One region of the Bacillus sp. CGMCC 1.60114 genome, then DNA from elsewhere that is predicted to be linked to it. Evidence: riboswitches for the same ligand, from Rfam matches in the RefSeq annotation. Region 1 holds a riboswitch; the other holds the start of a gene.
The links. Region 1 has a riboswitch for cyclic di-GMP ahead of ACFQZ1_RS26280 (hypothetical protein). Riboswitches for the same ligand answer to the same signal wherever they lie in the genome.
Positions count from the first base shown of each region.

Region 2: it holds a riboswitch for cyclic di-GMP, as region 1 does, so the genes downstream of both, ACFQZ1_RS02830 (methyl-accepting chemotaxis protein) here and ACFQZ1_RS26280 (hypothetical protein) in region 1, are expected to answer to the same signal.

Region 1 is NZ_JBHTHG010000119.1:143,038-152,179, forward strand. It holds gene tyrP (tyrosine-tyramine antiporter) at 1-956, shown strand, start outside; gene tdc (tyrosine decarboxylase) at 1,011-2,873, shown strand; gene pdxK (pyridoxine/pyridoxal/pyridoxamine kinase) at 2,992-3,807, shown strand; gene nhaC (Na+/H+ antiporter NhaC) at 4,083-5,468, shown strand; gene ACFQZ1_RS26275 (YerC/YecD family TrpR-related protein) at 5,892-6,185, shown strand; cyclic di-GMP riboswitch class I at 6,620-6,706, shown strand; gene ACFQZ1_RS26280 (hypothetical protein) at 6,953-7,990, shown strand; gene ACFQZ1_RS26285 (hypothetical protein) at 8,051-8,701, shown strand; gene ACFQZ1_RS26290 (hypothetical protein) at 8,843-9,127, opposite strand.
Region 2 is NZ_JBHTHG010000005.1:117,367-121,910, reverse strand. It holds gene ACFQZ1_RS02835 (cytochrome-c oxidase) at 1-335, shown strand, start outside; gene ACFQZ1_RS02830 (methyl-accepting chemotaxis protein) at 444-2,189, opposite strand; cyclic di-GMP riboswitch class I at 2,334-2,420, opposite strand; gene ACFQZ1_RS02825 (anaerobic C4-dicarboxylate transporter family protein) at 2,713-4,026, shown strand; gene ilvA (threonine ammonia-lyase) at 4,124-4,544, opposite strand, start outside.

The DNA.
Region 1 (9,142 bases):
TTCTCGTAGTTCTAGGTGTTATCTATATGATTAAAAATGGAATTCAGCCAAATAGTTACTTAGGGAATTTTAAACCAAGTGATTTAATACCTAATTTAAAAGACTTAGGCAGCTTGGCGTACCTATCAGGGATTATCTTTATTTTTGCGGGGGTAGAGATTTCATCTGTACATGCAAATAATATTGAAAATCCGAAACGTAACTATCCAGTTGCTGTTATCGCTTCTGTTGTTTTACTAGTAATCTTTAATATTATCGCTGGTTTAACAGTTTCTAACGCAGTGCCACGCGGTCATTTAGAGTTAGCTAACATTACACAACCATACTTGATTTTCTGTAAAGATTTAGGTATTCCACCTATCTTTGTTAACATCATTTCTTTAATGATTTTGATTGGTGTTCTAGTGCAGCTAAGTGCATGGGTACTTGGACCAAGTAAATCTATGATTAAGGTGGCAGACGAAGGGAACCTTCCTAAGTTCTTCCAAAAGAGAACAGAGAAAGATATTCCTATCACTTTTGTAATGATTCAAGCAATTGTTATTTCGTTAGTATCTTTCTTATATGTAGTAGTTCCGGATGTTAATAGTGCATTCTTAATTATTACCATTACAACAACGATCCTATATTGTATCGTATATGCTTTAATTGCTATTTCAGCAATTCGCTTACGTTATAACATGCATAATGCTAAGAGACCATTTAGATTAGGTAGTAAAGGAAATGGATTAATGTGGTTTGTATCTATTGTTTCAATGATCGGTATTGTACTTACGATTATTGTAAGTTTGATCCCACCATCCATTTTAAAACCAAGTCAGTATACTGGTTACGTCATTTATCAAGTGGCCGCTACAGTGGTTATGATTGGGATTGCTCTTATTATTAACAAATGTAAGAAACCAGAATGGAAAAAAGAAAATAACGAAGCAGAATATTTAAAACAAGCTAATTAAAAACAACAAATTCATAAATTTATATAATTCGATTTAAAATTGGAGGAAATGAAAATGAAATACGAAATGCCAGAGATTAATTTAAAAGCATTATTCTTAGGAGATAAAGGGGAAAATGTAGATTTATTTAAAGAACTATTATTAAAAATGGTAGATGAGCATGTTGGTTGGAGACAAAACTATATGCCGCAAGACTTACCTGTTATTACACCTCAAGATAGAAGTTCTAAAAACTTCCAAGAAACTGCAGATCATATGCGCAGTGTGTTCAATGTATTATCTTCTAAATTACGTACGAACTCTTTACCTTGGCATGCTGCTGGCCGTTTCTGGGGACATATGAACTCTGAAACATTAATGCCTTCTATCATTGCTTATACAGCAGCAATGTTATGGAACGGTAATAACGTAGCATATGAATCTTCACCAGGTACTTCTCAAATGGAAGAAGAAGTGGGACATGAATTTGCTGCACTGATGAGCTATAAAAAAGGTGAAAGCTGGGGACATATTTGCGCAGATGGTTCTATTGCTAACCTAGAGGGCTTATGGTATGCACGTAATATGAAGTCCTTACCATTAGCAATTAAAGAAGTGGCTCCTGAATTCGTTGCAGGTAAATCTGAATGGGAATTACTGAATATGTCTACAGAAGAAATTCTAGCTATTTTAGATCAAATTCCTGAACAAATTGATGAAATTAAAGCTCATTCTGCACGCAGTGGTCAAAATTTACAAAAATTAGGTAAATGGTTAATTCCACAAACAAAACATTATTCTTGGTTAAAAGCTGCTGATATTATCGGTGTTGGTCTTGATTGTGTAGAACAAGTAGATGTTGATGACAACTATCGTATGGACATTAATAAATTAGAAGAAAAAATTCGTGAACTAGCAGCAGAGCAAATTCCTGTTCTAGGTGTTGTTGGGGTTATCGGTACAACAGAAGAAGGTCAAGTAGATCGTATTGATAAAATGGTAGAACTTCGTGAAAAATTAGCAGAAGAAGGCATCTATTTCTACATTCACGTAGACGCTGCTTATGGCGGTTATGCTCGTTCTATTTTCTTAGATGAAAATAACGAATTTATCGAATGGGATCAAATCGAAGAAGTATACGCAAAACACAATGTCTTCACTGAAAAATGTGACTGGTTAACAAAAGAAGTTTATCATTCATTTAAAGCAATGAATCAAGCAGAAACAATTACAATTGATCCACACAAAATGGGATATATTCCTTACTCTGCGGGCGGTATTGTTATTAAAGATATTAGAATGCGCGATGTAATTTCTTACTTTGCAACGTATGTATTCGAAAAAGGTGCAGATATTCCAGCATTATTAGGTGCATATATTCTTGAAGGTTCTAAAGCAGGTGCAACTGCAGCAGCAGTTTGGACAGCTCATCAAGTGTTGCCTCTAAATGTAACTGGTTATGGGAAATTAATTGGCGCAAGTATTGAAGGAGCTTATCGTTTCTACGACTTCTTAAGTGATAAAGAATTTAAAGTTGGCGATAAAACAATTCGTGTGTACCCATTAACAAAACCTGACTTTAACATGGTTGACTACGTATTTAATGAAGAAGGTAATACAGACTTAGAAAAAATGAACAAATTAAATCATGATTTCTTCGATCAAGCTTCTTATGTTAAAGGCGGATTATATAATAATGAGTTCATTACATCTCATACTGACTTTGCTATTCCTGACTACGGTAACAGCCCACTTCCATTCGTGAAGAGTCTTGGATTTAGTGAAGGTGAATGGGATCGCAAAGGTAAAGTAACAGTGCTTCGTGCTTGTGCGTTATCTCCATATGCTCACGATAAAGAAGTATTTGAAGAATATGCTGTTAAGTTAGAAAAAGCAATTCAAGCTAAACTTGAAGCAATCTACAATGAAATGAAATAAGTTTAGTAGAAAACCATTTTAATAGAATGAATGCATAACGTTAAAAATCCGTTATGCATTCATCTTTATATATAATTGACCTTATTTATTTGAGTAAGATTAATTGAGGAGTGAAAACGTGATGGTAAAAAAAGTATTAACGATAGCAGGTTCTGATTCAAGTGGAGGAGCAGGATTACAGGCGGATCTGAAAACATTTGAAGAGTATGGTACGTTTGGCCTAACTGCCATTACAACAATCGTCACAATGGATCCTGATAATAACTGGCATCATCATGTTCATCCGATTGATAAGGAACTTGTACAAGCGCAATTAAAAACAATTTTTTCCGGCGGCAAATTAGATGCGATGAAAACAGGAATGCTTGGATCTATAGAGATGATTGAGCTCGTAAGTGATGTAATTGAAACATATGACATGCAAAATGTTGTCATTGACCCGGTTATGGTTTGTAAAGGAGAAAACGAACCACTGCATCCTGAAAATGGACTTGCCATGCGTGATCTTCTTTTACCAAAGGCAACAATTGTAACACCAAACTTATTTGAAGCAGGTCAGTTATCTGGAATGCAAAATGTAAAAACGGTAAACGATATGACAGAAGCCGCAAAGAGAATGATCGATTTTGGTGCGAAAAATGTTGTAATAAAAGGCGGAAAATCGCTCGAAGATCATAAGGCAATTGATTTATTTTATGATGGAACAGAGTTCGTACTTTATGAAGCGGAGAAAATTCATACGAACTGTAACCATGGTGCAGGGTGTACGTTTGCAGCAGCGATTACAGCTGGACTAGCTAAAGGACTTTCAGTAAAAGAAGCCGTTGCAAAGGCGAAGGACTTCACGACAGAGGGAATTAAAAGGGGATTTGATTTTAATACATTTGTTGGCCCAGTTTGGCACGGTGCATACAATAAAGCTGAGTTGCGTTAACTGTTATATATTTTAGGTAAATAAAATGAGGGCATAAAACATCCATTGGCATGATTAGTAAGTGATATATATACTCATCCAAAGCATTGTTTATGTCCTTTTGTGGTTTATCCCGCTATTCGCGGATCCACTGATAGAAGTTTCACTTTATTTCCATTGATTCTTTTTTAATATAGTGTTTAGATATTGAATGTGCAATTGTTCACAAATGTTAATAGTAAATGGATGAGTTGATAGAATCCTACAACAATTTACATGATAAGGAGTTTATTAAGATGAAAAGAGATGTAACACTTAAAGAAAGCATCTTTCTTTTAGTTGTTTTATTAGCAATTATAGGAACTTGTATTATAGGCTTAAGTTTACCTCCTCAAGTGCCTATTTTAATCGCTATAGGAATTGTTATTTTATTTGCAAAAGTAAAAGGTTTTTCTTGGGATACAATTCATAAAGGGATTCAAAATGGAATTATACCAGGTTTAATTCCTATCATTATATTTATGCTAATTGGGATTTTAATTAGTGTTTGGATTGCGGCAGGAACAATTCCGACTATCATGATTTATGGATTTAAAATTTTATCTGCAAAATTCTTTTTGCCTTCTGTTTTTGTCATCTGTGCACTTGTCGGGATAATGGTGGGAAGCTCCTTTACAACCATTTCAACTATAGGGATTGCATTTTTAGGAATGGGACAAATGATGGGCTTGGACCCAGCAATGATTGCAGGTGCCATTATATCAGGTGCTTTTCTAGGCAATAACATTTCTCCGTTATCTGATACGGCGAACTTAGCAGCTGCGATTGCAGAAGTAGATTTATTTGAACATATTCGCAGTATGATGCGGACAATTATTCCAGCTTTTGTTATAACTCTTATCTTTTTCTTATTTGTAGGACATGGAGCATCAGTATCAGCAGGAAATAGCATCGACGAGCTGGTTCAGACACTTCATTCATCTTTTACTATTTCAGCTTTCACATTAATTCCGGTATTCGTACTATTTTTATGTGCAAGAAAAAAAGTACCAGCTATTCCGACATTATTACTTAGTATAACGATTACAATAGTTATCTGTTATATGTATCATCCGCATACTAGCCTGAGTCAAATTGCTGCTTATATGCAAGATGGATTTGTTTCTAAAACAGGTGTAAAGAATGTAGATGCGCTATTGACTCGCGGCGGAATGCAAAGCATGATGTGGTCTGTTTCTCTTATCCTTCTTGCTTTAGCACTAGGCGGATTGTTAGTAGAAGTGAAAATTATTGAAAAGCTAATTTCTAAAATTTCGGGCATGGTAAGTACGAAAGGAAACTTAATGCTCATGACTGCATTAAGCTCTATTGGCATCAATGTTCTGTTAGGGGAGCAGTATTTATCAGTTATTTTACCAGGTGAAGCATTTAAATCACAATATGAGGCAATTCATTTAGATCCGAAAAACCTTTCGGGGATCTTAGCGAATGCCGGAGCAGCTGTTAACCCATTGATTCCATGGGGAGTGAGCGGTGTGTTTATCACTGGTACGCTAGGCGTATCTACGCTGCAGTATTTGCCATTCGCTGTGTTTTGTTTGGTCGTTCCAGTCATTCATGTTGCTTTAGGATTTATTGGAAGTGGAAAACAACCATTAAAAGAACATAAACAAGCTAGTTAACGCATCATTTTCCATCGTAAAAGGAAATGTAATAGTTTTAAAAAAGCTGGTAAATGCCAGCTTTTTTATTTGAAGTATGTGATACATAATTTAGACAAAATTTTGCCACGAATATTTAATATAGAGGCAGGATTCAATATTAAAAAATAGTGATATAATACCTTATACTCTATTAATTATTAATAAGATTAAATAGAGAATTACCTTATTTATATTTTTTTGATATATCTTTAGGGGTGGATTTGACATGAGAGTGTAATCAGACTATTTATATTTGTGATAAATTTCACATTAGATATAGAAGAAAAAACATAGTAGAAGATAAAGCAAATTTTATCATGTAGGAGGACTTTCTTATACTTTGGCATAAGAATGAGGATCTTGTGGCGCAGCGGCTACTCTGATGAAAGTGGAGGCAGGCATATGCTAATAGATAAATTACGTGGAAAAGATTTAGATGAATTTTTTGAAGCAATGTTAACATTGGAAACGGTAGATGAGTACTATAGTTTTTTTGATGATTTATGCACAGTGAATGAAATGAAGACAATCTTTCAAAGATTTAAAGTAGCTAAAATGTTATATAAACACAACACGTATCATGAAATTGAAGAAGAAACAGGAGCTAGTACAGCAACAATTTCTCGTGTGAAGAGATCTTTAAACTATGGAAATGACATGTATGATGTTGTTTTTAAGCGTATGAAAGAAAAATAACTTTCCATCACTGGGGAACCACTGATGGAAGTTTCATTTTATAGTTTCAGAAAATGAAACGTTTTTTGCTTTATAAACCTGATCTTTTGTTAAAAACAATTAAGTAAATTATGTTTTTTGTTAGATATACAGCCAGTAGAAGTAGCGATACTAGAATCAGGATAGCGTATTTGTGAACAGTATGGTCTGAAGTGAGAAGAGTAGACGAACAGGAATATGTATGAAAAGCCAACTTAGTAGAAGAAAGTTGGTTTTTTAGTGTGGTTTACTTCCAGCATAGTACTGTTAATGGTGTTTGTATTACAGGCGTTCATTTAATTAAATACAGTTATTTTAATAAATATTAAATAAATTTTAAAAACATTGTCATGATACATCTGTATATGATAATATTTTAGATGTATTAAAGAATGCTATAAATAATAATAAATATACAACGATAAAGGCAAACTTATCGAAAGATAGAGACGCAAAGTCACAGATCTAACGTTCACATGAACTATGATGGCTGGACCGCCGAATAGTTGATTAAAGGGAGACTATTCAATTTATTGAACGGTCTCTTTTTGTTGTGCAGTTTAATCAGCGTAATGTAAAGGATATTTTAAAAATGATAAGGGAGGTGAGTTTATAGTTTTGTGGAATTGAATTCATATTTATAGTTATAAAATTATAAAATTTGTATAATTAGTAATTAAGATTCATTTTGGCAGATGCTTTAAGGATTAATAATAATTTTAGAAATTTATTTAAAAAGGAGCTTGAAAATGAGACCTAGTTTATCTAAAAATTTGATAGTTGGAACTCTAATCGTTTCTTTAGGGACAGGATTAGGAACAGGAGCAGTAAGTGCTCAAGAGACAGATAACAATATCTCAAAAGCAACATCTCAAAAAGGTAGCATAATAGAGAAACTTCCGCAAAAAATAGAAGTGAAGAAACCAGAAGCGAAGAAACCAGAAGTGAAAAAGCTGGAAGTGAAGAAACCGGAAGTAAAACAACCAGAAGCGAAGAAACCAGAAGTGAAGAAGCCAGAAGTGAAGAAGCCAGAAGCGAAGAAACCAGAAGTGAAGAAGCCAGAAGCGAAGAAACCAGAAGTGAAAAAACCAGAAGTGAAGAAACCGGAAGTAAAACAACCAGAAGCGAAGAAACCAGAAGTGAAAAAACCAGAGGTAAAACAACCGGAAGCAAAGAAACCAGAAGTGAGAAAACCAGAAGTGAAGAAGCCAGAAGCGAAGAAACCAGAGGTAAAACAACCGGAAGCAAAGAAACCAGAAGTGAAAAAACCAGAAGTGAAGAAACCGGAAGTGAAAAAGTCAGAAACGAAGAAACCGGAAGTAAAACAACCGGAAGCGAAGAAACCGGAAGTAAAACAACCAAAGCCAGGAGCAAAGAAACCGGAAGTAAAACAACCAGAAGTGAAAAAGCCAGAAGCGAAGAAACCAGAAGTAAAACAGCCTACTAAACAACAATTAGCTGAAGCAATTTATAATAAATATTATTCTGAGTTTCAAAACATGCAAGTAAATGCAAATAAAGAAGTAGATGGTGTTTTAGCAAAAGCAATTAGTGAGGTGAAATCTGGAGAACCATCGTTATATGTGATGCTTAAATATCAACCAGTACTTGAAAAAATACAGGCTGACCAAGATAAAAAATTCAATGATAAGCTAAATAGTATGCAGAGAGAATTGAGTGCATTACATATAGACACTAACTATGCAGAGAAGATCCAAAAACAATATCAGGCTGAAAAGGATAGAAAAAAGACTGAATTTATTAACTCTTTCCGTAAAGCAATATAAAAATATAGGAACAGTATAAGGATTCTGTAAATATTCCCTTTGTAATTGGAGATGAGCACCTTGACTAAGAAATTAATTATTATCGTTAGCATACTAATTGTAGCTGTAGGTGGAGGTCTTTGGTATGGAAAGTCTCTCTTTGATAAAAAGTTAAGCGAATCTCTTTTGAAAGATGTAGATTCCAAAGCAATAGCGAATCAGTTAAAAGATAAAAAAATTAATAAAGATGTATTAAAAACAATAGATGATTTGAAAACTAAAGATCAATCAGTAAGTAAATCGAATGGAACAGTAGCTGATAATTCACAAATAACTAATAAGACTATAAATGGTATGAATGAAGCTAACAAAAATTCTACACAGAATACGCAACAGGATAACAATCATACTATAGATGTATCTAAGAATGTGCAACCGAGTGACAACTCTACTATAAACACATCTAAGAATACGCAGCATGGTGATAATTCTACAACAAATGAAAAAAAGAATATTCAATCAAACAAAGATCAGCCGATAAAGACGCGTGAAGATGTAACTAAATTGGTAGAAAGTAGATTATCCACATCTGAGATTTTACACCTTACGCAGCTTTATGAGAACAGAAAAAATCTTACTAAAGAACAAAAAGAGACAGCAAAAGCAGAGGTGTTATCGCATTTTACACCTGAAGAAATTAACATGATGTTACAGGTAGCAGGGAAAAATTAATTTTAAAAAATCAATTATTTAATGTTAATAATCATATATTCACTAGGATAAATAGAAGAAACACCTTCACAAATGTGGTGGGTGTAAGACAATCAATCCGAGTTCAAAGAAGAAAGCAGGTTCATTAAACCTGCTTCTTTTTCATACATGTGTATGTGTCTGATCCAGTAAATTTGCCAGGATCATGCTATTCTCTTGATCTGCATCGTACTGCACAATATCGTCGTAATCAAACAGTTCAAAACTCTCACCAAATTCCCGTTCCATGAAGTTGATAAACTCTCCAATGTTTTCTCCTACTTCTTTATTACAGCGAAACTCCATCATAATCGCTCTAAATCGATGAGGAGGAATTTCGCATTTAATATGATAAGATTTGTTGATGCCAAAGGAATCCTTTGAATCGTATAAAGTGTATGTATACAACAGAGACCATCTCCT
Region 2 (4,544 bases), on a different contig from region 1:
TTGTTATCGGTATCTGTATGGGGATGTATATGTCAATGTCTCTTAATTTTGCATTAAGAAGTGTACATGTTCACTTGCTGCTTCTTGGCTGGGCTTCAATGATGGCAGCTGGCATTTTATATCATATCTTTCAAGAAGCTGGTCATTCTAAACTAGGAAAAATTCACTTTTGGCTGCTTAATATTGGACTGCCAATTATGATGATTGCACTAGCCCTTGAAATCTATGGACATCATGCTGCTATTCCGTTTGTTGCCGGTGGTAGTATTCTTGTTGTTCTCGCTATTATTATCTTTTCTATTAATATTTTTACCCATATAAAAGAAAATTCATAATGAAATTCTTTGCAAAGTAAAACTTCCATTATTGTAAGTTTTACTGCTCTTTATACAAAATACATGAAAAAGCAGAAGCGATTCGCACCTCTGCTTTTTCATGATATTTCAACTTTTAAATTCCGCAATAAGCTCTCGTAACTCATAGGCAAGCACATTTAAACAACTTGCTAATTCTGCTACTTCTTGAACAGACATTTCCTGCTCTTTCATACTTTCTTCTACATAGTTTGTACTCTCGACATATGTCTTTGCAATATTTGAAAGATCATTTACTAAATGAACAATATCTTTACTGTTTTGTGAAACATGACTTGATGTTCCTGATACTTCTTTTACTTGTTTTGTCACAGACTGTGCTGATTGTAAAATTTCCGCAAAAAATACCCCGCTACTTTGCACAAGAGAAATACCAGATTCCACTTCTTGTGAGCCTTTTTGCATCGAAACAACGGCTTGTTCAGTTTCTGTTTGTGTTTCACTAATAAGTTTAGAAATATCTTTAGCAGATGTTTCCGTTTGTTCTGCTAATTTTCGCACTTCTTCTGCTACAACTGCAAAACCTTTGCCAGCCTCCCCAGCACGCGCTGCCTCAATAGAAGCATTTAAAGCAAGTAAATTTGTTTGATTCGAAATTCCTGTAATCACTGTGACAATATCACTAATTTGCTTTGAACGATTTTCCAGCGAATAAATAATAGAAGATAAATCTTGAACTGCTTTTTGTATTAAACTCATCTGCTGAATAATTTGTTCAATAGCCTTGTTACCTTTAACAGAATGTTCCTCCATTCCTTCAGCTGCCTCCGCTACGTGCCCTGCCGCTCCTGTAATCGCTTGCATCTTATTCCCCATCTCATTAACAATTTCTAGACATTGCTGTACAGAAGTTTGCTGAGAATGAGCGCCCTCATTTAATCCTTCAATAGAGCCTGCAATTTCTTGTACAGCTCTACTATTCTCCTCTGTACTTGCTGAAAGCTCTTGGGAAGAGGAAGAAACTTGTTCTGAGGTTTCTTTTACTTTCTCAATGATTTTTCGAAACTTTTCAATCGTATTATTAAAATACGTATTAATAACCCCTATATCATCTGAACGTTCTCTTAATTTTATACTTAGGTCACCGTCTCCTACTTTTCGCAATCCTTCACGCAACTCTTTTAACGGTGCTAAAGAACTACGAACAATAAAGAATTGAACTAAAGTCGCAATAATAAGAAAAATAGAAATAAAGATCAAGCTTTGAATGATAAATTTTTGTTTCGTACTTGTAATAATAGAAGCATCTACATCTATTGCAACAATTGCAACGATCTTTTGATCGTCCCCCATAATTGGCTCTAATATTGTAACCCAGGTCCCGATATCATCTTTATATACCGCAGATACCTGTGGTTTTTTGGACGACATTACTTTGTCATAGGCCTCCATCCAGTATGAAGGTTGCTTAGCATAATCTCCTACCTGTACTTTTGTGGCCTTTGATAACTCCGTGGTTATCCCTACTACTTGTAATTCTCCCTTATTATTTGTTTTTACATCTGTAACATATAGATGACCTATGGTTTTTAATTCTTTTGATACATCACCTAATTGCTGAACTAACGTTTCTTTTTTCACTCTTTGCGTGGTTGGATCTTTTGCAAGATCCTCAATCAATCCCGTGTCTAGTTTGTGGACTACCATGTCCCCCGTATCTACAGAATGCTTTTCATATATAGACAACATACTATTCTGGAAAATATTAAAGTTTAACACGCTCATACTACCAATAAGCATTAAAATAACAAGGATTGTTAACAATACGTTTTTTTGTAAAAACGATAACTTAGACCAATATTTTTTTGTAATCATTTTACCCCTCCCAAGAACAGATGAATATAATATAAGAATATTAAGAATTTTAAAACCAGACTAAATATATTATTACGTACAGAAAAATAGTTAAAAAAAGAGACCAATGTTTAAAAAAGCATTGGTCTAAACCAACCCTATCAGTCCGGTAACTGGCTGGCTTAGTCTAATTCGACCTTAGCCCCTATAGTTTTGCGACCCTGCGTTTCCACAAGTTTGCCTTTCTCGATGAACGAGTTGAACGATATGGGAGTTTTATGAGAATTACACAATTCTCTGTCCACAGATTACACCATATAAATCCAATTGTCCACTTATTTGCACATATAAATATAAAATTCAAAATAACACTTTTGTAAAATATTTTTCACAAATAGAACGAATCCTATTTTTAATATACTATATAATAAAAATAGGATATTTAAGGAAATTTATTTATTATTCATTATTTAATTGTTGAACCATTAAACAAACTAAGTTATTCGATAATAATAATTGACTATTCTCTCGGAGGTACTACACTATGTTCTGGCTACAGTTCATCATCTTGTTACTCTGTATTTTCATCGGTGCACGCCTCGGAGGTATTGGCCTTGGCGTAATGGGAGGCGTTGGGATGACAATCTTTGTCTTCTTCTTCCACTTACAACCAACCTCCCCGCCAATCGATGTTATGCTTATGATTTTAGCAGTTATTACAGCCGCTGGAGCCTTGCAGGCTGCTGGGGGAATGGACTATCTTGTTCATATTGCAGAAAAAGCGCTCCGCAAAAACCCGAAACATATTACGTTCTTTGCCCCAATCGTCACTTATTTATTTACGTTTTGCGCAGGAACAGGCCACGTTGCCTATTCGGTTCTTCCTGTCATTGCTGAAGTATCACGTGAATCGGGAATTCGACCAGAGCGTCCACTGTCAATTGCTGTTATTGCATCGCAGCAAGCGATTACGGCAAGTCCAATTTCGGCAGCAACCGTTGCACTTCTCGCTATGCTTGCTGACTATAAGATTACACTATTAGATATTTTAAAAATTAGTATTCCATCTACCTTTATCGCTTGCATGTTAGCTGCTTTCGTCGCAAGCAAAATGGGGAAAGAGCTAAACGAAGATGAAGAATACTTAAAACGATTACAAGAAGGCGTGATTCCAAAACTAGAAGAAAAGAAAGAGTTTATTATCCCGAAGGGTGCAAAACTGTCTGTTATACTCTTTTTGCTTGCAACAATTCTAGTTGTTCTTCTTGGATCTTTTGAAGCATTACGTCCTAGCTGGATGATAGACGGAAAACTTGTACGTCTTTCTATGCCAAACACCATTGAAATGGTTATGCTAACAATCGCAGCGCTTATTATTATTTTTTGTAAACCAAATGTAGAAAGCATCGTGTCTGGTAATGTCTTTAAAGCAGGAGCCACAGCAGTTGTTGCGATTTTCGGCATCGCATGGATGGGAGATACGTTCTTTAACGGTAACTTACAAATGATTCAAGGTTCTATTCAAGGTCTCGTAACGAGTGCACCGTGGTTATTCGCAATTGCATTATTCGTGCTATCAATCTTGTTATATAGCCAAGCTGCAACGGTACGTGCATTAATACCACTTGGATTAACACTTGGCATTTCACCAGCACTCTTAATTGCAATGTTCCCAGCTGTAAACGGGTATTTCTTTATTCCAAACTACGGAACAATCGTTGCGGCAATTAACTTTGACCGCACAGGTACAACGCGTATCGGTAAATATGTGTTAAATCATAGCTTTATGATTCCGGGTCTTGTTGCAACAATTACAGCAATTGGAATTGGAATACTTCTCGTTTCACTGATGTTTTAATGAAGAAAGAGCTAGCCTTTATAAGGGCTGGCTCTTTTTAATCAAACGTTTGTTTAAATATTTATCCCGCATTAACGAGGCGGTAGATGGGGGCAGTTCAGTCAATGACTTCGATGCTATACCCTTTCTTCTTCATCCCCGTTAGCACTTGCTCAATATGTTCATTATCTTTCGTCTCAAGAGAAAGGTGCAGCTGCGCATAACCTGGAAATACTTTCGTTCCAATCCTCTCTAAGTGAATATGAAGAACATTCGCTTCAAAATCGGTTACAATCTGTAATACTTGCTGTAATTGCCCTGGCTTATCTTTAATCGTTGTTGAAATATGTACAAATCGGCCTGCTTCAACCATACCATGTTCAATAATGCGCGAAATAAAATTAACATCAACATTACCGCCACTTAATACAGAGACAATCTTTTTCCCTTGCTCAGGCACCTTTCCATATAGCATCGCAGCTAATGAAGTAGCACCAGATCCTTCTACAAGTAATTTATTACGCTCTAATAACATAAGC